DNA from 4 places in the Micromonospora sp. NPDC047812 genome. Region 1 is predicted to be linked to each of the others. Evidence: riboswitches for the same ligand, from Rfam matches in the RefSeq annotation. Region 1 holds a riboswitch; each other region holds the start of a gene.
The links. A riboswitch is a leader RNA that binds a small molecule or an ion and turns the genes downstream of it on or off. The one in region 1 is predicted to bind cobalamin.
Positions count from the first base shown of each region.

Region 2: another riboswitch for cobalamin. It lies ahead of AB0883_RS10965 (ABC transporter substrate-binding protein); the one in region 1 lies ahead of AB0883_RS18740 (ribonucleoside-diphosphate reductase subunit alpha).
Region 3: another riboswitch for cobalamin. It lies ahead of AB0883_RS21255 (peptidase); the one in region 1 lies ahead of AB0883_RS18740 (ribonucleoside-diphosphate reductase subunit alpha).
Region 4: another riboswitch for cobalamin. It lies ahead of AB0883_RS22495 (hypothetical protein); the one in region 1 lies ahead of AB0883_RS18740 (ribonucleoside-diphosphate reductase subunit alpha).

Region 1 is NZ_JBEYRY010000004.1:198,534-203,840, forward strand. It holds gene AB0883_RS18735 (ribonucleotide-diphosphate reductase subunit beta) at 1-527, opposite strand, end outside; gene AB0883_RS18740 (ribonucleoside-diphosphate reductase subunit alpha) at 566-2,911, opposite strand; cobalamin riboswitch at 3,129-3,345, opposite strand; gene AB0883_RS18745 (N-acetylmuramoyl-L-alanine amidase) at 3,699-4,793, opposite strand; gene AB0883_RS18750 (GNAT family N-acetyltransferase) at 5,017-5,307, shown strand, end outside.
Region 2 is NZ_JBEYRY010000002.1:700,540-705,846, reverse strand. It holds gene AB0883_RS10985 (ABC transporter permease) at 14-988, shown strand; gene AB0883_RS10980 (ABC transporter permease) at 981-1,850, shown strand; gene AB0883_RS10975 (ABC transporter ATP-binding protein) at 1,847-2,944, shown strand; gene AB0883_RS10970 (dipeptide/oligopeptide/nickel ABC transporter ATP-binding protein) at 2,941-3,693, shown strand; cobalamin riboswitch at 3,770-3,951, shown strand; gene AB0883_RS10965 (ABC transporter substrate-binding protein) at 3,980-4,993, shown strand; gene AB0883_RS10960 (iron chelate uptake ABC transporter family permease subunit) at 4,999-5,307, shown strand, end outside.
Region 3 is NZ_JBEYRY010000005.1:315,375-320,681, reverse strand. It holds gene AB0883_RS21275 (GNAT family N-acetyltransferase) at 1-100, shown strand, start outside; gene AB0883_RS21270 (hypothetical protein) at 305-979, opposite strand; gene AB0883_RS21265 (ElyC/SanA/YdcF family protein) at 1,354-2,073, opposite strand; gene AB0883_RS21260 (peptidoglycan DD-metalloendopeptidase family protein) at 2,325-3,131, opposite strand; cobalamin riboswitch at 3,755-3,902, shown strand; gene AB0883_RS21255 (peptidase) at 4,002-5,054, shown strand; gene AB0883_RS21250 (hypothetical protein) at 5,090-5,307, shown strand, end outside.
Region 4 is NZ_JBEYRY010000006.1:127,517-132,823, reverse strand. It holds gene cobN (cobaltochelatase subunit CobN) at 1-986, opposite strand, end outside; gene AB0883_RS22495 (hypothetical protein) at 1,125-1,388, opposite strand; cobalamin riboswitch at 1,435-1,564, opposite strand; partial or broken gene AB0883_RS22490 (LuxR C-terminal-related transcriptional regulator) at 1,944-2,090, opposite strand; gene AB0883_RS22485 (MFS transporter) at 2,461-3,708, opposite strand; gene AB0883_RS22480 (hypothetical protein) at 3,879-4,214, opposite strand; gene AB0883_RS22475 (MFS transporter) at 4,370-5,307, opposite strand, start outside.

The DNA.
Region 1 (5,307 bases):
AACAGCCCCTCGATGCAGGCGGCGAAGCAGATCAGGTTGAGCAGGAAGGCCCGCCGGTCCTGTCGGGTACGCAGCTGCCGCAGCTCGCCCAGCGAGTCGATCCAGCGGAAGCAGAACTCCGCCTTGCGCCGGATCGACGGGATGTTCTCGATGGCGGCGAACGCGGCGAAGCGTTCGGTCTCGTCGGGCACGTAGGTGTCGAGCAGGTTGAGGTAGAACTGGACGTGCACGGCCTCCTCGAACAGCTGCCGTGACAGGTAGAGCCGGCCCTCCGGCGAGTTGACGTGCTGGTACAGGTTGAGCACGAGGTTGTTGGCGACGATGGTGTCGCCGGTGGCGAAGAACGCGACGAGGCGGCTGACCAGGTGCCGCTCGGCCGGGGAGAGCCGGTCGAGGTCGGCGAGGTCGGCGTGCAGGTCGACCTCCTCCACCGTCCAGGTGTTGCGGATGGCGTCGCGGAAGCGGTCGAAGAAGTGCGGGTAGCGCATCGGGCGGAGGGTGAGGTCCATCCCCGGGTCGAGCAGCATGTGTGTGGTCCTCGGTTCGCTGGTGGTCGTGGTGGTGGTCACTGGCAGGCCTCGCACGACTCGGGGTTCTCCAGGGAGCAGGCCAGCGCCTCGTCGACGGTCGCCACCGCCGCGACGACGCCGGCGGCGCGGGCCGGCCCGACGGGCGCGACGGTGGCCTGCTGGATCCGGGTGGCCGGCCGCGAACGCAGGTAGTACGTCGTCTTCAGCCCGGCCTTCCAGGCGTACAGGTACATCGAGGAGAGCTTGCCGATCGTCGGCGCGGCCAGGAACAGGTTCAGCGACTGCGACTGGTCGATGTACGGGGCGCGGGCCGCGGCCAGGTCGATCAGCGCCCGCTGCGGCAGCTCCCACGCGGTGCGGAACAGCTCCCGCACCTCGGCCGGCAGTTCCGCGACGTCCTGCACGGAGCCCTCGGCGCGCTTGATCGCCGAGCGGATCCGCTCCGTCCACAGGCCACGCGCCTTCAACTCCCGCACGAGGGCGGTGTTGACCTGGAGGAACTCCCCCGACAGGGTCTCGCGCTTGAACAGGTTGGACACCTGCGGCTCGATGCACTCGTAACAACCGGCGATCGAGGCGATGGTGGCGGTCGGCGCGATCGCCACCAGCAGCGAGTTGCGCAGCCCGTACGCGGCGACCCGCTCCCGCAGCGCGCTCCACCTCGCCGTCTGGGTTCCCGTGACGCCCCACAGGTCGGGTTGCAGTTGCCCGCGCGCCGCCCGGGTCTGCCCGTACGCCGGGTGGGCGCCCGCGCGGCGCGCCAGGTCGGCGGAGGTCTCCAGGGCGGTCAGGTACAGCTCCTCGCTGATCCGGGTGGACAGCTCCCGGGCGGCCGGGGAGTCGAACGGCAGCCGCAGCGCGAAGAACACGTCCTGCAGGCCCATCAGGCCGAGCCCGACGGGACGCCAGCGGGGATTGCTCGCCGCCGCCTGCGCCGTCGGGTAGTAGTTGATGTCGATGACCCGGTCGAGGTACGTCACGGCGGTGCGGACGGTGGCGCGCAGCCGCTCCCAGTCGATGCCGTCCGCGCCCAGGTGGGCGGCGAGATTGACCGAACCGAGGTTGCACACGGCGGTCTCGGCGTCGCTGGAGACCTCGACGATCTCGGTGCACAGGTTGGACAGGTGCACCACGTTGCCCGCCTCGGCGGTCTGGTTGCACAACCGGTTCGCGGCGTCCTTGAACGTCATCCACCCGTTGCCGGTCTGGGCGAGGGTGCGCATCATCCGCCCGTACAGCTCCCGCGCCGGGACCTGCCGCACGTAGCGGCCCTGCTCCTCGGCGGCCCGGTACGCCGCGTCGAACTCCTCCCCCCACAGGTCCGGCAGCTCCGGCACCACGTCCGGGTCGAACAGCGACCACACCCCGTCGGCCTCCACCCGCCGCATGAACTCGTCCGGGATCCAGTTGGCCAGGTTGAGGTTGTGGGTGCGCCGGGCGTCCTCACCGGTGTTGTCGCGCAGCTGGAGGAACTCCTCGACGTCCGGGTGCCACGGCTCCAGGTAGACGCAGGCCGCGCCCTTGCGCCGACCACCCTGGTTGACCGCCGCCACCGAGGCGTCCAACGTCCGCAGCCACGGCACGATCCCGTTTGACTGCCCGTTGGTGCCCCTGATCAGCGCGCCCCGCGAGCGGACCCGCGAGAACGCGATGCCGATCCCGCCGGCGAACTTCGACAGGTTCGCCACCTGCGCGTACCGCTGGTAGATGGAGTCGAGTTCGTCGCGCGGGGAGTCGACCAGGTAGCAGGAGGACATCTGGGTGTGCCGGGTGCCGGAGTTGAACAACGTCGGCGAACTCGGCAGGTACGCCAGACTCGACATCAGCCGGTAGAACTCGATCGCCTCGTCCGGTGCCTGCGACAGGCCGCAGGACACCCGCAGCAGCCAGTACTGCGGGGTCTCCAGCACCAGCCGGCTCGTCGGGTGGCGCAGCAGGTACCGGTCGTAGACCGTGCGCAGCCCGAAGTACTCGAAGCGCAGGTCACCGCGCGGATCGACGGCGGCGTCGAGGGCGCTCGCGTGGGCGGCGACGAACGCCGCGGTGTCGTCGCCGATCAGGCCCTCGGCGTGGCCGCGCCGGATCGCCGCACTGAAGGAGCCGATGCCCTGCCGGCGGACCTCCTTGTCGACGTACCCGGCCAGCAGGCGGGCGGCCAACCGCGAGTACTGCGGCTCCTCACCGATCATCTCCGCGGCGGTCTGGATGGACAGCCGGTCCAGTTCGGCCGTCGTCGCCCCGTCGTACAGGCCGCTGATCGTCCGGGTCGCCACCCGCAGCGGGTCGACGTCGGCGAGGTCGTCGGCCCACCGCTCGACCGCCCGGACGATCCTGTTGACGTCGACCGCCTCGGTGCCGCCGTCACGCTTGCGGACCCGCATCTGCGGCCGCCGCTGGCCCGCCACGGCCGCATCGTCGACCGCCGTGCCGTCGGCCGGAACAACCTCGGTGACTGTCACCACTCACTCCTCGCGAGCCTTGATCCCAGACGGAACTCCTGGGCACGCGGGGAGCGGACACCGACGACGACGCGCGCAGGGCACGCGTCGGGATGGCGTCGGCCGTCCCACGCGGCCTCGGACCGCCGCGCACCCGGATGCGGGCGTACGGCGCACTGGCAGGTCTTCGGACTCGCGGGCGCGACCGGGCTCGCCGGTCTCCTACTGGCCGTCGCTTCCCAGGCCGCTGGCGGCCCAGTGCTGATGACGGCGGTCGTTCCCACTCACCGCTGCGGGGCAGTCCCGGATTCCCACCGGGTTCCCTCTTGCCTCGACCGCTCCGGATGAGCGGCCGAACCAGCTGCGCCGACACCATATATAGGGTTGGCGCCGTTGTCACACCCCACATGTCGGTCTCGGGCGTGTCGTCGGCGGTCCGGGTGACGCCCGTCGATCGCCGGCCCGCGTCGACGTCGATGTCCGCCCGCGCCGGCTCGGAGGACTGTCGTCCGCTCGGTACGGTCGGACACCACAGGCGCTTTGAGCGCGCTGGCCCGGATCGCGCTCCACCACGGTCCGGGTCGCGCGGCGCGACGCCGAGGACCTGTCGGTCCGTACCGGCGGCGCGGTCCCGGTCTGCCAGGCGCGCGGATTCCACGACTGGCACCGACGTGCGAGCGGACCGGGATCCTGTGGTCACACGATCCCGGTCCGCTCCCAGGCGGTGCGGTCAGACCTTGGTGACCCGGACGGCGTCGGCCACCACGTAACCGGGGGTGCTGGTCCACCGGCTCACCGCGACCAGGTTGCGGTCACCGGCGGCCAGTCCGAAGGTGCCCAGCGAGCGCCACACGCCGCCGCTGGAGCGCTGGTCCACGTTGACCGTGCGGTTGCCCGAGGCGGTGACGACGACGTGCGGGGCCGCGCTGTTGTAGCCGGGGTCGGCCGGGTGGCGTACCTCGATCCGGTAGTCGCCGGCCGTCGGGATGTTCACCTTGAACCAGGCGGCGTCGCTGGCGGGCGTGGGGTTGGCGAAGCGGTAGTCGGCCCCGTAGCGCTGGGCCGAGTACGAGGAGGTGCCCCAGTTGGTGCTCGCCGTGAACCGTCCCGCCGTGGCGTTGTCCACGATGGTGCCGCCCGTGGGCGGGTTGGGTGCGCCCAGGCCGAGGTAGGCGGCGATGCCCTCGGCGTGCCCACGGGCGACGGCGGTGATGAAGTCCGCCCGCTTGAGCAGGTTCGAGTCGGCGACGCTGTCGATGAAGAGGTTCTCGGTCAGCACCGCGGGCATGGCCGCCTCGCGCAGCATGTGGAAGTTCGCGGTCTTCAGCCCCCGGTCGGTGACCCCGCCGATCGTCCGCATGGCGCCGATCACCCTCGGGTGCAGCGCGTTGTGCAGGTTGACGGTGGCCGCGCCCGCCGTCGGGTACCGGTAGCTCTCGAAGCCGGTGCCGCCGCCGGAGTTGATGTGCACGCTCACGAGCAGGTTCGCGCCCCACGCGTTGGCGTCGTCCGTGCGGTACGCCAGGCTGCGGGTGATGTCGGTCGTCCGGGACATGCGGACGTCGACGCCCCAGTTGGCCAGCAGGATGTTGCGCAGCTGCAGGGAGATGTCGAGCGTCAGGGCCTTCTCCTGCAGCCCGTTGCCGACCGCGCCGGGGTCGGTGCCGCCGTGGCCCGGATCGATGTAGACCTTCGGCAACGCCGCCCACGCGGGGCCGGCGACGATGGGGACGGCCGCGGCGCCGGCGACGGCCGCCAACAGGGTACGCCGCCGAAGCGTCGGGTTGTCGAACATGTGCACCTCGTCATCGGGAGAGATCGACACTGCTCGGCAATATAGCGGGACATCGATAGAACATGAAAGATGTCTACGTCTTTTGATCTGAGATCTGAAGGTTTCCTCCCCCCAGGGCGTCGAACCTCGCCGGGCTGACCACCGGTCGGCAGCCGAGCTGCGCAAGCACTGGTGTTGCGAGGCTAGGATTCCTTCACGCCGATGTCTGCGACACCGGGTCACACCTGCGCGTTCCCGGACGAGGAAGGAAGCGATGGTCAGCGTCAGCCCGCTCCAGTCGGACGACCGCCCCGGGTGGGAGGAGTTGTTCTGCGGCTACAACGCCTTCTACGGCCGCACCTGGCCCGCGGATCGGTACGACCGGGCCTGGCAGGAGTTCCAGCGCGGCGACAGAGTGCGTGCGCTCGGGGCGCGGTTGGACGGCCGGCTGGTCGGCATCGCCCACTTCCTGGTCCACGCCAGCACGACGTCGCCCGACGTCTGCTATCTGCAGGACCTGTTCACGGCTCCCGAGGCGCGCGGCAGGGGTGTCGCCCGTGCGCTG
Region 2 (5,307 bases), on a different contig from region 1:
TCGGACGCGTCGGATGGCGGGAGCCGGCGCGGTGGTCCGCCGACGGCTGCTGGTGGCCGTGCCGATCCTCGCCGCCACCAGCGTCGGCATGTTCGCCCTCGGCGCGGCCTCGCCCATCGACCCGGCCCAGCAGTACGCGGGCGCGGCGGCGTTCACCGCCAGCGAGGAGAACCTGGCGCAGATCCGCGCCAACTGGGGTGTCGACGACCCGCTGCCGGTGCAGTACCTGCGTTGGGTGGGCAACCTGCTCCAGGGCGACCTGGGCTGGTCCACGAGTCGCCACGAGCCGGTCACCTCCGTGCTCGCCGCCCGTGCCGGTTGGACCCTGCTGCTCGTCGGCGCCGCCCTCGCCCTCGTCCTCGTGGCGAGCCTGCTGCTGGGCACGCTGGCCGCGTACCGGCGTGGCGGCTGGTTCGACCGGGCGCTGCGCGCCACCGCGTACGCCGTGCAGTCGATGCCGGTGTTCTGGATCGGGCTGGCCGCGATCGCCCTGTTCGCCCTCACCCTCGGCTGGCTGCCGGCGGGCGGGCTCACCGACATCACCGCCACCGGCACCGACCCCGCCGACGTGGCCCGGCACCTGATCCTGCCGGTGGGCGTGCTGGCGATCGCCCAGACGCCGTGGTTCGTCCTGTTCATCCGGGACGCCGTCGCCGACAGCCTCCGCGACGACCACGTCCTCGCCGCCCGGGCCCGGGGCCTGCCCGGCCGCACCGTGCTGTTCGGCCACGCCCTGCGTACCGCGCTGCTGCCGTTCCTCACCCTCGTCGGCACCCACCTGCCGGAGTTGATCGGCGGCGCCGTCCTGGTGGAGACCGTGTTCTCCCTGCCCGGCCTCGGCGCGGTCACCGTACAGGGCGCGCTGGGCAGCGATTTCCCGCTGCTGGCCGCCACGACCCTGGCCACCACCGTCGTGGTGCTGGCCGCGAACCTCGGCACCGACCTCGCCTACGCCGCCGCCGATCCCCGGGTACGCCTCGATGACTGACCTCGCCCTGCCCCTGCGGGTCCGGCGGCCGAAGCCGCGTACGGGCCGGGTCGGCGCCGCCGTCGCCTGGGCCGTGCTCGTCGGCGCGGGCCTGGCCTGCCTCCTCGCCCCCGTCCTCTGGCCGCTCGACGAGAGCGCGGTGGACCTGGCCCGGACCCGGCTGGCGCCCTCCTGGGCGCACCCGGCCGGCACCGACGACCTCGGCCGCGACGTGGCCCACCGCAGCCTCTACGGCCTGCGGGTCTCGCTGCTCGTCGGCGCGGTCGCCGCGCTCGTCGCCACCGTGATCGGCGGCCTCGTCGGCGCGGTGGCCGGCACCCTCGGCGGCTGGGTCGACCGCGTGCTGATGCGGGTGGTCGACACCATCGCGGCGCTGCCGCACCTGCTGCTGGGTATCTTCATCGTCGCGATGCTGCGGCCGAGCCTGGGCGCGGTGATCCTGTCGATCGGGCTGACGCACTGGCTCTCCACCGCCCGCATCGTCCGGTCCGAGCTGCTCAGCCTGCGTACCCGGCCGTTCATCGACGCCGCGATCTCCGGCGGCGCCAGCCGGGCCCGGGTGATCACCCGGCACCTGCTCCCGCACGTGCTGCCCCGGTTGGCCCTGGCCACCACGCTGATGGTGCCGCACGCCGTCTGGCACGAGACCGCGCTGTCCTTCCTCGGCCTCGGCCTGCCCCCGCACCTGGCCTCGATCGGCAACATGATCAACGACGGGCAGCGGTCCCTGCTCACCGGCGCCTGGTGGGCCAGCATCGTGCCCGGCCTGCTCCTCGTCGCCGTCACGCTGGCCCTGGCGGCCCTCACCGGCCGGTGGCGCGACCGCCTCGACCCGCGCGTACGAGCGGAGCTGAACCTGTGACCACCACCCGCGAGCCCGCCCCCGCCGACACCACCGCCCCGGCCGGGAGGACCGCCACCCGCCCCACCGGATCCGCCACCACCGGCGAGACCGCCGGCAGCGCCGGCACGGGTGGCACCGCCGCCGACGGGCGGCCCGGCCTGCTGGAGGTCGACGGGCTGACCGTCCGCTTCCAGCTCCGCGACGCCGTCGTGCAGGCCGTCACCGACCTGCACCTGACCGTCCACCCGGGCGAGCTCCTGGCGGTGGTCGGGGAGTCCGGCTGTGGCAAGTCGGTGCTCGCGCACGCCCTGCTCGGCCTGCTCCCCGGCAACGCCACCGTCACTGGTCATGCCCGCCTGCGCCCGCCCGCCGGGGCGCAGGTCGACCTGGTCGGCTCCTCCGAGCGCCACCTCGCCCGCGCCGTACGCGGCCGCGCGGTCGGGCTGGTGCCGCAGAGCCCCGCCACCGCCCTGACCCCCGTACGGACGGGCCGGCGGCTGCTGGAGGAGACCCTGCGCGCCCATGGGCACACCCGGCGCGAGGCGCCCGCGGCGGCCGAGCGGGTCGCCGCCGAGGTGGGTCTCGACCCCGCCGACCTCGACCGCTACCCGCACGAGCTCTCCGGCGGCATGGCCCAGCGCCTGGCCACCGCCCTCGCCCTCGCCCCCGACCCGCCGCTGCTGCTCGCCGACGAACCCACCACGGGCCTCGACCGGCCCCTGGTCGACCACACCCTCGACCTGCTGCGCCGCCGCTGCGACGCCGGCGGCGCCGTCCTGCTCATCACCCACGACCTGGCCGCCGCCCGCCGGGTCGCCGACACGGTCGCCGTCATGTACGCCAGCCGGATCGTGGAACGGCGGCCGACGGCCGAGTTGTTCGCGGCGCCCGCCCACCCGTACACCGCAGGTCTTCTCGATGCCCTGCCCGAGCGGGCCTTCCGGCCCGTCCCCGGCCATCCGCCGATGCTCACCGACCTGCCGCCCGGCTGCGCCTTCGCCCCGCGCTGCGACCGCGCCACCGACGTCTGCCGCACCCCGCCCGCTCCCTGCGCGGGCGCGCCGGGCCGGGCCGCCTGTCACCACCCGCTGACCCTCGGAGCGCCGGCATGACCAGCACGGCCGGAAGCGCCGGCACGACCAGCACCGCCGGAAGCGCCGGCACGACCAGCACGGCCGGGAGCGCCGGCACGACCAGCACCGCCCTCGCGGCCCACGAGGTCGCGGTCTCCTACGGCGGCCGGCGCGTCCTCGACGGCGTCGACCTGCGCGTCGCGCCCGGCGAGACGGTCGGCCTGCGCGGGCCCTCGGGCAGCGGCAAGTCCACCCTCGCCCGGGTGCTGGCCCTGCTGCACGCCCCCGAGGCCGGGCACGTCACCCTCGACGGCCACCGGGTGGCGGGCGCCCGGCACCGGGTGCCCGCCGCCGTTCGTACCCGCGTCGCGATCCTGTTCCAGAGCCCCCGCGCCGCCACCGACCCCCGGCTGGGCCTCGCCGACATCATCGCGGAACCGCTGCGCGCCACCGGCACGCCCGAGGAACAGGCGCGGGCCCGGGCGGCGGAGCTGGCCGACCTCGTCGGCCTCACGCCCGACCTGCTCGCCCGCCGCCCGCACGCGGTCAGCGACGGGCAGCTGCAACGCGCCTGCCTCGCCCGCGCGCTCGTGCACCGGCCCGACTACCTGCTCTGCGACGAGGCCACCGCCATGCTCGACGCCTCCACCCAGGCGCACCTCGCGGCCGTCATCACCGACTACCAGCGGCAGCACGCCGCCGGGGTCCTGCTCATCACCCACGACCCGGCGCTGATGGCCCGCTGGGCCACCCGGGTGGTCGACCTGCCGACCGCCGCGCAGCCCTGACCGGCGCGCCTCCCGACAGCCCTCGGCGGACCGTCCCTGATGGTGTTCGTCGCGTGACTTCCGGGGCGGCCGGCGGCTAGGGTGACTCTGCCGTGGTGCTCGGGAAGCCGGTGGAAGACCGGTGCGGCCCTCGCCACTGTGATCGGGAAGTTCGCGGCCCTCGTCGTACGAGGTCACTGGGCGTAACCCGCCTGGGAAGGCCGGCCACGGACGCACCTCCCGTCAGCCAGGAGACCGGCCACGGCACTGCGTTGACCCGTCCACGAGGTGTTGGAAGGCGGTCCCGATGCGCGTGCGCGCAGTGCGGTCCACCCTGTCCCGGCGCGTTGCCGCGCCCCTGTCCGTCCTCGTCGTCCTGCTCGGCGCCTGCGCCACGGACGACCCGGCCACGGCGCCCCCGGCGGCCGCCGCCCCGGTCGCGCTGACCAACTGCGGTACGCCGGTCGCCGTCGCCGCCCCGCCCGAGCGGGCGGTGACCCTGAACCAGCCCGCCACGGAGATCATGCTGGCGCTCGGCCTCGCCGACCGCATGGCCGGCACGGCGTACCTGGACGACGCGATCCTGCCGGAGCACGCCGCCGCGTACGCCGCCGTGCCGGTGCTGTCGGACAAGTACCCGGCGAAGGAGAAGCTGTTGGAGGCGGCGCCGGACTTCGTCTACGCCTCGTTCCACAGCGCCTTCGGCGACGAGGGCGTCGGCGACCGCGCCGCGCTCGCGGGGCTCGGCATCGGCACGTACCTCTCGCCGGCCGGGTGCCCGAAGCAGCACCGGCCGGCGAAGCTGACGGTGGAGGACGTGTTCGCCGAGATCCGGGACGTGGCGGCCGTCTTCGGGGTGCCGGAGCGGGCCGAGAAGCTCATCGCCGACCAGCGGGCCCGGATCGCCACGGCCGCCGCCCGGATCGGTGGCGCGCGGGACGTGTCCGTGCTCTGGTGGGACGCCGGCACCGACGCCCCGAGCGTGGGCGCCTGCTGCGGCAGCCCCAACATGATCATGTCGGCGGTCGGGGTGGGCAACGTGTTCGGCGACCTCACCGGCGGCTGGGCCGACACCAGCTGGGAGGCGGTCGTGGACCGCGATCCCGACGTGATCGTGCTGGTCGACGCGGGCTGGGACGCGGCAGCCGCGAAGCGGGCCTTCCTGACCCGCCACCCCGGCCTGAAGGAGTTGCCGGCGGTGGCCCGGCAACGGTTCGTCGTCATCCCGTTCTCCTCGACCTCCGCCGGGGTGCGCGTCGTGCTCGGCGTCGAGGCGCTCGCCGCGGGCGTGGCGCAGCTCCCCGCCGGGGCGGACCGCTGACCGCCGTGGCCCGCCGCGCCGGCCCGGGACCAGCACGCCGCACCGCCCCCGACCCGACCCGCCGCGCCGCCCCCGGGTCCGCCGACCGCGCCGCCCTCGGGTCCGCCGACCGTGCCGCCCCCGCTGGCGTCCGCGCGGCCAACCCGCTCGGCCTGGTGGTGCTGCTGGTCGCCCTGCTGGCCGGGCTGGTCGTGTCGATCGGGGTGGCCGTCACCGTCGGACCGGCCGACATTCCCGTGTCGACGGTCTGGTCGGTCGTGGCCGACCGGCTGGGACTCCCGCACGCCGAGGTGCCGCTGCTGCGCGAGCACATC
Region 3 (5,307 bases), on a different contig from region 1:
GTGCGTGGAGAGTTCAAACGTCGGCGCCGTGGCTACCTACGCCTCGGCCGGCTTCACGCCGTCAGACGAGGTGGCCGATCTGCGCCGCGGTTCCCGGTGAACACCGCGACGCCGCCGACCAGGATCCGCCCGACACCGGACTGATCACGCTCACGGTCAGCGAGGTCCGCCGTTTGACCAACGCCTGCCCCATCCGCCCGATCAGCGGCCTCGCCCTCCGTTCGCACTGGTCAGGCTGGCGATGCCAGCATCAAGCCCGAGCCCACCCCACACGCCGGCTCAAACTCGAACGACGGCTGTCGTACTAGTACTTCATCACGCAATAGACCACGGTGGGATTCGTGAATCGGTACCAGCGGTTCCATCTCTGGTCCCGCGTGCAGCTGTTTCCGTTGGTGGCGCCGGGCACGATGTCGATGATGTGGACGGTGCCCTTCGCCTTGCACTTCGGCGCCCCGACAATCCAGCCGTTGCCCGTCGGGAACCGGTAGCAGCGCAGACGCACCAGGTGGCGCTCCAGGCAGAGCCGATAGCCGCGTTCGGTGAGGTACGCCGAACCGGGGTCGGCGCACTGGCCCTGGGCGTAGTCCACCGAGACGACCCGGTAGGTGCCGATGCTGCCGTTGCAGTTGCCGATGCCCTGGAAGCTGCCCGTCACGCTGACGGCGATGCACTGCCCGATCCTCGCCGGCGGCGGGGGCGGAGCCGCCTGCGTCGTGGGGAGGATGGGCGGCGGCGAGTACGCCGGCTCGCGCGGAAGCTCCCTCGTCGTCCCGATCGGCTCGGGCAGGGGTCTCGCCGCGGGCTGGCCCTGCTGGCCGCCATTGGCCCTGATCAGGCCCACCCCGACCAGTGCGGCCCCGCAGACGCCGATCAGGCAGAGCGCCAGCACCGCAGCGACCACACCGATGATCAGGGGCGTGTTGGTCTTCGGCGGCGACGGTGGCAGCGGTGGCGGTGGTGGCAGTGGCGGCGACATCGGTGGTGGGGCCCCGGGCGCTGGTGGCGTGGAGGTCGGCTGGCCGGGCTCGCTCGGCGGAGGAGGCGACGTCACCCGCAGAGTGTCACACAGTCCCGCCCGGGTGCTCGCCCCTCCGTCCTGTGTGGTGCGTCGCTGCGGTCGTGATCTTCCAATCGACGGCCAGGGGCACGGCGTAGGCCCGGAAGACGCGGTGCCCTCGGCGCGTTTCGGCGGCCGGGCGACGTGCAGGTGGGCGATTCGCGGGTGGGCGATCTGGCGTGCCGCCGCGCTCATGGTTGCCGGGTGCGACGGCTATCGGCTCGACGGCGAGTGCCCGGGCAGCCGACGTCGGACCCATGCCGTGGCGGCGCGTGCGCTCCAGGCCACGGGTCTCACGCGTCGCGCAGCGCGTCCTGCACCCCGGTCTCGCGGCGCCCGAGGTGCACCGGATCGCGGCCGGAGAGGAGGTCCAGGGTGGCCTTCACGCAGGCGCCGTACTCACGGGTGGAGCTGATCCGCCACGTCCTGTCGTACCGGCGGGCGGTCTCGTCGCCGACCCCGTTGGCGTCGACGCCGAGCCGCCGGCACACCGTCACGGCGCGAGGCAGGTGGAAGGACTGGGTCACCACCGTCGCCCGTTCCACCCCGTAGACCCGCTTCGCGCGGGCGCACGAGTCGTACGTGTCGAAGCCGGCAGGGTCCAGCACCACCCTCGTCGCCGACACGCCGTTGTCGACCAGCCAGCGCCGCATCGCGGCCGGCTCGTCGTAGTCGGGGTTCATGTTGTCGCCCGAGAGCAGGATGGCGCGTACCTTGCCGGCGGCGAGCAGCCGCCGGGCGATCTCCAGGCGGCCGGTGAGGAACGGCGACGGGGTCCCGTCGGGGTGGACCTTGGTGCCCAGCACCAGGGCGACCGGCGCCTCCGGGACGTCCCGCTCGGTGAAGATGTGCCCGTCCGCCCCGCCGCGGATCCAGTGCACGCTGGCCACGGTGCCGCCGGTCAGGAGCACCGCGCCGACGACGGCCGCGCCGACGGCGCGACGCAGCCAGCGCGTACGCCGGCGAGCGGCCGGGCGCGGCCTGCGGGTCAGCTTGGGGAGTCGGGGCCGCATGGGGCGAGTATCCCAGGGCCGCCCGACGACCGTTCCCGCCCCTGGCCGTGCGCGGTCGCCGGCGACGGGGAGCGGTTGACCGGCCCCGGCGGCAGTGGCAAATGTGAGGCGGATCGGCACCTGTGCCGCCGATCCGGGCGTCCAGGTCGTGCTGCCGGCCGGCCGAGCGGTCAACCATGAGGTGCCGGAGGCCGGCCCGCTTCTGATGCAGCGAGCCGGCCGGGCGTCTCCGAGGTCACCCCCGGGATGGATCAGGCAGGCACGGTCCCGTTGAGGTACGCGTTGATCTGGTCGATCTCCAGCGCGTTGAAGACCTCAGGCTGGGCGGCGGCCTGGTTCGAGTTGATGATCCGCTTGAACAGGTTGTAGTGCGCCATCGACCGCAGCCCGATGACGCGGTTGGGGGTGACCAGGTAGCCGGTGCCGCCGGTGCTCCAGATGAGGTACATCAGTCCATCCTTAGTGACGATCTCGGGGGGAGATCCGGGGGCCCCGGCGTACGGGGCACCCGTGAGAACCGACTCGGGGTCAACTCGCTGACCGTTCGGCTGGAAGATCTCAAGATGCAGGTGCGGGCCGGTGGAGTGGCCGGTGGATCCCACGTTGCCGATGTGCTGGCCTGCGGCGACCTGCGCGCCCGTCCCGACTCTGGGAGCCTCCCGCATGTGCCCGTAGACACTCCGCCAACCATCGGCGTGCGTGATGGTGGCGTTGTGGCCGAGGCCGCTCGCGCTGTACGAGACGCTGGTCACCGTGCCCGCCGCGATCGAACGGATCGGATAGCCGAGGATCCCCGAGTAGCTGTAGTCCGTGCCGTTGTGCATCCTGGACTGGCCGGTGATCGGATCTGTCCGCATCCCGTACGAGGACGTGATCGGGACCCATTTGTCGAACGGCCGGTTCCATCTCGGCGTCGCGCCGTACGCGGCTTCCGCGAGCCACGCCTCCGGAATGATGCCGGCCGCCAGCGTGGCGGTGACCAGGCCGAGCAGATGGCGACGGTCGATGCCACGCGACGCCGCCCCATCCCCCGGCGATGTTTCGTCGAACGTCTGCATTCGGCCCCTTGCTCACGATGGATGACGAACGATCCGCACCGGGGAGACCGCCGACTGTGACTTCTGCTCAGTTCCGGGCCGCTGGTTCGGGACGGGCTGACCAACCCCTTCGGGCGGCGAACCAGCGAGCCCGCGTGCATCTGGGATCTTGGATATTAGGGGATCGAACTCCATTGGTGTCAAGGCTCGGTTCCGCCCGGCCGGTACGGCCCGAAGCCGCGTCGGTCGCCGCGTCGGCGTCGGCACTCGTAGCACGCCCTCGACGGTGCTGATGGGACGGGCCGGGTGGACTCGGATGACACGCGCTTCCTGGCGGTGGGCGACATCCCTGTGGCCCCGATTCGGGGACCATCGCGTCAGCGTGTGGCGGTGGCGGTGCGGACGGTTCCGCTGTGGGTCGCTGCGAGTGGGCAGACTTCACCCCCGCGTGTCGCAGCGTGACAGCTAGGACTTACGCGGAGCGGACACGAGCTGAGATCTTGAGGGGCGACGCGACCGCTGGCGACCGACCGTGGTCACCGGATGGACCACCTGGACCCGGACCGGACGCGCCCGCGGTCGGCGACCGCCCCGCCGACGGCCACAGAGCGTCCGCAGTGGACGACGCATTGACACGGGAGCGCGTACGCGGCCAGACTGACGCCACAACTCCATCAGCGCGTATGTATGGGGGAAGTCCGGTCGAAGTCCGGCGCTGGCCCGCAACGGTAGGCCGTCGAGATGCACCTCTGACGGCAAGCCCGAATACCCGACGTACGCGCGGAATCCGCTCCCCCACCCGTCGTGGCCCACGGGTCGGAGTCCCGGTCGACCCCGTGCTGCGGCGGTCGTCGGGCTTCTGACGACCGCCGGGCCGGAAAGGCGCTTCCGATGGTCGTCCGCCTGAGCCGGCACCGCCTGCTCGCCCTGCTCTGCGGTGTGCTCACCGCCCTCACCCTCGCGACACCGGCATCGGCCCACGTCTCCCCCACCTCGCCCGCCGGGGTCGGCCGGTCGGAGGCCGCGGCCGGCTGGCTGGCCCGGCAACTCGTCGACGGCGAACGCTTCGAGGTGGTCTTCGACGGCGTCGCCTATCCCGACCAGGGACTGACCCTCGACGCCGTGTTCGCCTTCGCCGCCGCCGGCGTCGCCGACGACTCGGGGGCCCGGGCGCTGGCCTGGGTCACCCGACCGGACATCCGCGACACCTACGTCGGCGACGGCACGACCGAGGCGTACGCGGGCGCGACCGCCAAGCTCGCCCTCGCCGTCCAGGTACGCGGCGGCGACCCGACCGGCGTCGGCGGCGTGGACCTGATCGCCCGGCTGCGCTCGTTGCAGGCCCCCAGCGGCCGGTTCACCGACCGGTCGGCGTACGGGGACTACAGCAACACGTTCAGCCAGTCCTTCGCCCTCCTCGCCCTGGACCGCACCGCGCAGGGCGCGCCCCCGGCGGCCGCCGCCTGGCTCGCGGGCACCCGCTGCCCGGACGGCGGCTACCCGGCGCTGCCCGCGCAACCGGTCTGCACCTCCGACGTGGACGCCACCGCGCTCGCGGTGCAGGCGCTGCGGGCCACCGACCGCCCGACCGACGCCACCGCGGGGCTGCACTGGCTGCTTTCCGTGCAGCGCGCCGACGGCGGTTTCGCCAACGCCGCCGGCACCCCGAACGCCAACAGCACCGGCCTCGCCGCGCAGGCGCTGCACGACGGTCACCGACCGCTGGCCTGGGCACGGGCGCGGGTGTTCCTCGCCGGACTCCAGGTCGGCTGCGCCGGGGCACCGGCCGACCGGGGGGCGGTCGACTTCGACGGCGCCACCTTCGACCCGGGCACCGCCGCCCGGGCCACCGGCCAGGCTGTCCTCGGCCTGACCGGCACCGGGTACGCCCGGCTGTCCGCGGCCGGCGCCACCCCGGGCACGCCAGTCCCCGCCTGCCCGTGACCCGTCCCGTCGCTCACCCGATTCCAGGAGGAACCGTGTTCCGTCACCGATCCACCGTGCGCGCACGGCTCGCCGGCCTGCTGGCCGCTGCCGTCGCCACCGTCGCCCTCACCGCCGTCGAACCCGCCCCACGGGCCGCGCACGCCGCCGCCTGCACCGGCACCTCCGGCGTCACCGTCGTGGTGGACTTCGCCGCGCTCGGCGGCGGCGTCCAGGTCGCCTGCGCCCCGGGCGACCCGGCCACGGGGGTGGC
Region 4 (5,307 bases), on a different contig from region 1:
TCGGCCTGGGGCACGTGCCGCAGCCGGGCGTGCCGCACGGCGATGCCGGCCACCCGGGCGGCCCGCTCCGGGTCGGCGGCGTAGGTGGACAGCCCGTCGGCGTCGATCTTCTTGAACGAGAACGGCACGGTGACGATCCGGCCGTCGAACTCGGGGATCGCCACCTGCATCGCGGCGTCCAGCGGGGACAGCCCGGCGTCGCTGGCGGCCCACTGCTCGCGCGTGCTGGTCAGGCAGAGCGCCTGGATCACCGGCACGTCCAGGGCGGCGAGCGCGCCCACGTCCCAGGCGTCCTCGTCCCCTCCGCCGGAGGCGTCGGCGGCGACCGTGCCGCCGGCGGCGAGCACGGTGACCAGCAGGGCGTCGCAGCGGGCGAAGAGCCCGAGCGGCCCCGCGTTGGCGGTGAGTCCGCGCAGCGAGCCGCAGTAGATGGGCAGCGGGTCGCCGCCGGCCGCCTCGACCGCGTCGGCGAGGACGTCGACGAACCCGGTGTTCCCGGCGAGGGCGTGTGCCCGGTAGAAGACGATCCCGACCGTCGGCCGGTCCGGCCGCGTGGGCCGCTCGCCGTGGATGCCATACGTCGGGGTGGGCGCGGGCGGGGCGAAGCCCTCGCCGGTGAGCAGCACCGTGTCGGAGAGGAACCGGGCGAGCTGGGCGAGGTTCTCCGGCCCGCCCTCGACCAGGTACGCCAGCGCCTGGGTGGCCACCCCGGAGGCCACGGTGGAGGCCGCCATCAGCTCCGCGTCCGGCACGTTCTCGCCGCCGAGCACGACCGTCGGCACGCCGGAGGCCAGCACCGCGGCCAGCCCGTCCGGCCACGCCTGCCGGCCGCCCAGCAGGCGTACGACGGCGAGGTCGACGCCGTCGAGCAGCGCGGGCACGGCGTCGGCGGCGATCCGGGCGGGGTTGGCGAGCCGGTAGTCGGCGTCGCTGGCGCGGGCGGCGAGCAGGTCGGTGTCGGCGGTGGAGAGCAGCAGGATGCGCACGGACAGCTCCGGAGAGTGACGCCCGGGTCGACGCGGGGACGACCGGGCGATGCGGGGATGGGCGCGGTTCAGCGGGTACGACGGGCCGGCGGCCGGCTCACCGGCGGGCCGGCGGGGTCGGGCGGCGCGGTGCGGGCGTCAGCGGTACGCGGCGAGGGTGGACCCGGTCACGGTGGTGAACCGGCCGGGCACGGTGCGGGCGCCACCGGGAGCCGGGCGACCGACGGCGGGCATGGTGCGGACCGGCGGGTGCGCGGCGGCCCCGCGGCTGGCCGGCGGCACGGAACGGCGGCCACGCGCGGCGATGCGGCCGCCCGCGGGAGAGTTGCCGCCAGCGGGGCCGTTGGCACGGCCGGGCACGATGCGACGATGATCGTCGATGGGGGAGACGCGGTGCGTCATCGGGTCCTCCTCGGGTGTCCACGCCCTGGGGTCACTCCGACGGCCGAAGTATCCTGGCTCCCGGATCGACGCTCTCCCCCGGCCTTCCAACCGCGCACGCACGGTCGTGACTCACGAGGGGGGATCGCTCCCCGGTGACAGTGGCGGGACCGCGCCGGAATCGCACCGGCTTCCTTCACTGCCGTCAGGCCGCGAATGCTGCCACACCCCGGGCCGCCGGTCAACGCCACCCCACCCCGGCTCACGGCACCTCGCATCGATCGACGAACAACGATCGTGATGCCCGTTCAGGCACGCCTTTCGCATTGTCGTCGGCCAATGTAAGGTCTGAGCCGCCGAATACGGCGACGGTGGCCCCGGAACGCGCACGGGCCGAGCGGAACGGCACCCGCGCACACCCCGGCGCCCGCGTGCCGTTCCGCTTCCCCAGCAGGCAGGCTGCGGCGCGCGGGAGGCGTCGCCGCCCGCCCGACGTGGTGACGGGGACCTCGACCACGGTCGACGTCGGCTCACCGGTCGGCGAGCCCCGATTCGTAGCCCCGCGATGACCAGTTGCGCCCGGTCACGGGCGGCCAGCTCCGTCAGCAACCGGCCGATGTGCGTCTTCACGGTGCCCCGGCTGAGGTGCAGGTGCCGCTCGATCTCGGCGTTGGACATCCCACGGGTGATCAACGTCAACACCTCCCGTTCCCGCCGGGTCACCCCGTCGAGCCGTCCGGGCACCCGCCGGGCGGCCGGCAGGCGGGTGCACTCGGCGATGAGCCGGCGGGTGACGCTCGGGGCCAGCAGCGCCTCGCCGGCGACGACCGCTGGGCGGCCGGCCGGGTGGTGCGCCCGCGGACGCTGGTGAGGCTGCTCCCACTGCTCGCGCCGTTGCTGCTGCTCGCCTCGATCCACCGGGTGGTCGGCGCTCCACCGGGGCTGCGGCGTCGCCCGGGTCCAGGTGGCGTACCGCTATCCGACGCTCACGGTGCTGCTCGCCACCGCGACGCTGGGGTCCGCCGCCGTGCTCGTGGCACGGATCGTCCGACTCGGGCGACGCGAGCGCGCCCGACGACGGGCATCCTCCCCGTCAGGCCGGACCGCCCGGCGCGGTGGGACGGGACGCGACGCACCAGGCGGCGGTCGCGGCGACCGCCACCGTCGCGCTGAACAGGAAGGGTGCCCGCATGCCCAGGCCGGCGGCCAGCGCCCCGCCGGCGAGCGCCCCGAGCGCGGCGCAGCCGTAGGAGAGCATCCGGGAGGCGGCGACCACCCGACCGAGCAGGTCGCCGGGCACGAGGCGTTGCCGGATCGACAGCGCGACCACGTTGAGGACCGCGAACGACGCGCTGGTGGTGACGACGACGGCCACCGCGGCGATTCGGTGCGGCGCGACGGCCAGGAGGGCCGGCGTTCCGGCCGTGACCGCCATCGACCAGGCCAGCACGGGACGGTGCCGGAACCGGCCGATCAACCGGTCGGCGACCAGGGAGCCGGCGAGCCCGCCGGCCGCACCGGTGGCCAGCAGCAGGCCGAAGCCGAACGCGCCAAGACCGAGGCTCTGCCGCGCGTAGAGCACGAAGATCGCGAACCAGGCGCTGTCCGCGGCGGCGACTGCCGCGCCGACGACCACGAGCGTGCGGAGCACGGGTTGCCGGGCCAGCCACCGCAGCCCGGCGAGCGCCCCGCGCCTGGCCGGGTCGGCGGCGGCGCTCCGCCCGTCCGCGTCGGCGCCCGACCGTGCCGGGCCGGGGCGGGCGAGACTCAGCGGCAGGGACAGCACGAGCATGACGGCCAGCGCGAGCGAGGCGCCGTTGATGGCGAAGGGCAGCGCCGCGCCGACGACGAACAGCATCGCCCCGACCGGCGGACCGACGAACTCGTTGCCCACGATCTCACCCGCCACCAGCCGGCCGTTGGCCCGCTCCAGCTGTGCGTCGTCCACCAGGCGGGGGATCGCGGTCTGGGCGGCGGTGTCGCGCAGGGTCTCGCCGACACCGAGCAGGAAGGCGGCGGCGACCACGAGCGCGACCGAGGCCACGCCCGTCGCCACGGCCACGGCCACCGCCGCCAGCACCACGACGCGGCCGGCGTCGGCGGCGACGATCAGTGCACGGGCCGCCCGGCGGTCGGCCAGCGCGCCGGCCAGCAGGCCGGTGACCAGCCACGGCAGGAACTGCGCCGCGGCCACCGCGGCCACCGCCACCGGGTCGTCGCTCAGCGCGGCGGCGAGCAGCGGAAAGGCGGCCACCCGGATGCCGTCGCCCAGGTTGGCCAGCGCCGCGGCGGTCCAGAACGTCCAGAAGGGACGGCCCAGCGACCGGGACCGATCAGCCATCGGGGCACCTTACCGCGCCGGGTCCGACGGAGCAGCCCCGTGCCGGTCCGGCGGACAGCGGGCAGCGGGCCGGAGTGGTCTCGGGCGTACCGCTCATGGGCGTGGTGCCCCGGCCGGTCAGGGAGCCTGACCCCCCGGCTGGTCCGCGGGCGTGACGACGGGCGGACCGGTCAGCGGGCGTGGCGCTCCGGGTGGGCCCGGTTCCACGCCCGCATCCGCTCCGGGTAGCCGGTGCGGGCGGCCTCGTACAGCGGCACCGCGTGCTTGCGGGCGATGGACCCGGCGGCGCGCGGCGAGCCGGTGCGCCGGCGGATCCACTCGCCGTCGTGGGCGATGGCGACCACGGTGGTGTCCGTCGCCGTGGTCTCCGGCTCCAGGTAGAACTCCACGCCCCGGCGGCTGGCCACGAACGCCTCCAGCGCGGCCAGGTCCTCCCGGGTCGCCTCGCGGTCGAGCTTCGTCGGGGTCGCGTCGGCGGCGCGCGGCCGCCGGTTGAACCAGCCCATGCCCGGCTCCTCTCCTCGGCGTCCTCCCAGTGCAGCACCGTCACCTGGCAACCGTCTGCGCACCACCTGGGAGCCACCTGCGCGCCCCGGTCGTCGCCCCCGGGCCCGACCTCGCGGGGTGGCGGACGAGCACGGGCCGGCGGGCGGGGGGCCGCTCAGCGGGCCGGCGGGCGGGTGGCCGGCACCAGGGCGAGGGTGGGCAGCAGCAGCAGCGGCACGACGAGCAGCGCCCGCAGCGTGCCGACCCGGTCGCCGAGCAGGCCCAGCAGCGGGGGGCCGGCGAGGAACGCCGTGTACCCGATCACGGCGACCACGCTGACCCGGGCCGGCGCCCGCCGCTCGTCGTCGGCCGCCGCGCTCATCCCGACCGGGAAGCCCAGCGACGCACCGATCCCCCAGAGCGCGACGCCGGCGATCGCCACCGGCCCGGAGCCGGCGAGCACCGCCACGCCCGCGCCGAACGTGGCGAGCAGGATCGTGGCGGACAGCACGGGTACCCGACCCCACCGGTCCAGCGCGACGGTCCCCGCCGTGCGGCCCAGGGTCATGCCGACGACGAAGACGCCGAAGACCGCGGCCCCGGCCGCCTCGCTGAGGTCGTGGCCGTCGATGAAGGCGACGGCCAGCCAGTCGTTGGCGCTGCCCTCGGCGAACGCCGACACCAGCACCAGCAGGCCAACGAGCAGCGTACGGGGCTCCCGCCAGGCGGCGAGCAGTTCGCGGCGGCGCTCGGCCGGGGCGGCCGACGCGGAGGCGGTGCCGCTCTCGGCCGCCGGCAGGAACGACCGGACGGCCAGCAGCGTGCCGAGCAGCACCACCGCGGCCAGCGCGGCGAGGTGCACGGCGACCGGCACGCCGAGGCGGGCCGCCCCGGCGCCGAGCCCGGCCCCGGCCACGGACCCGAGGCTCCACGCCGCGTGGAAGCGGGGCATGACGGTCCGCCCCAGCCGCCGCTCGACCGCCGCGCCCTCGACGTTCATCGCCACGTCGCAGATGCCGGAGCCGTAACCGAGGGCGCACAGCCCCACCGCGACCCCGGCCAGGGACCCGGCCAGGGCGGCGAGCCCGGTCACGGTCAGCCCGGCCGCGACGA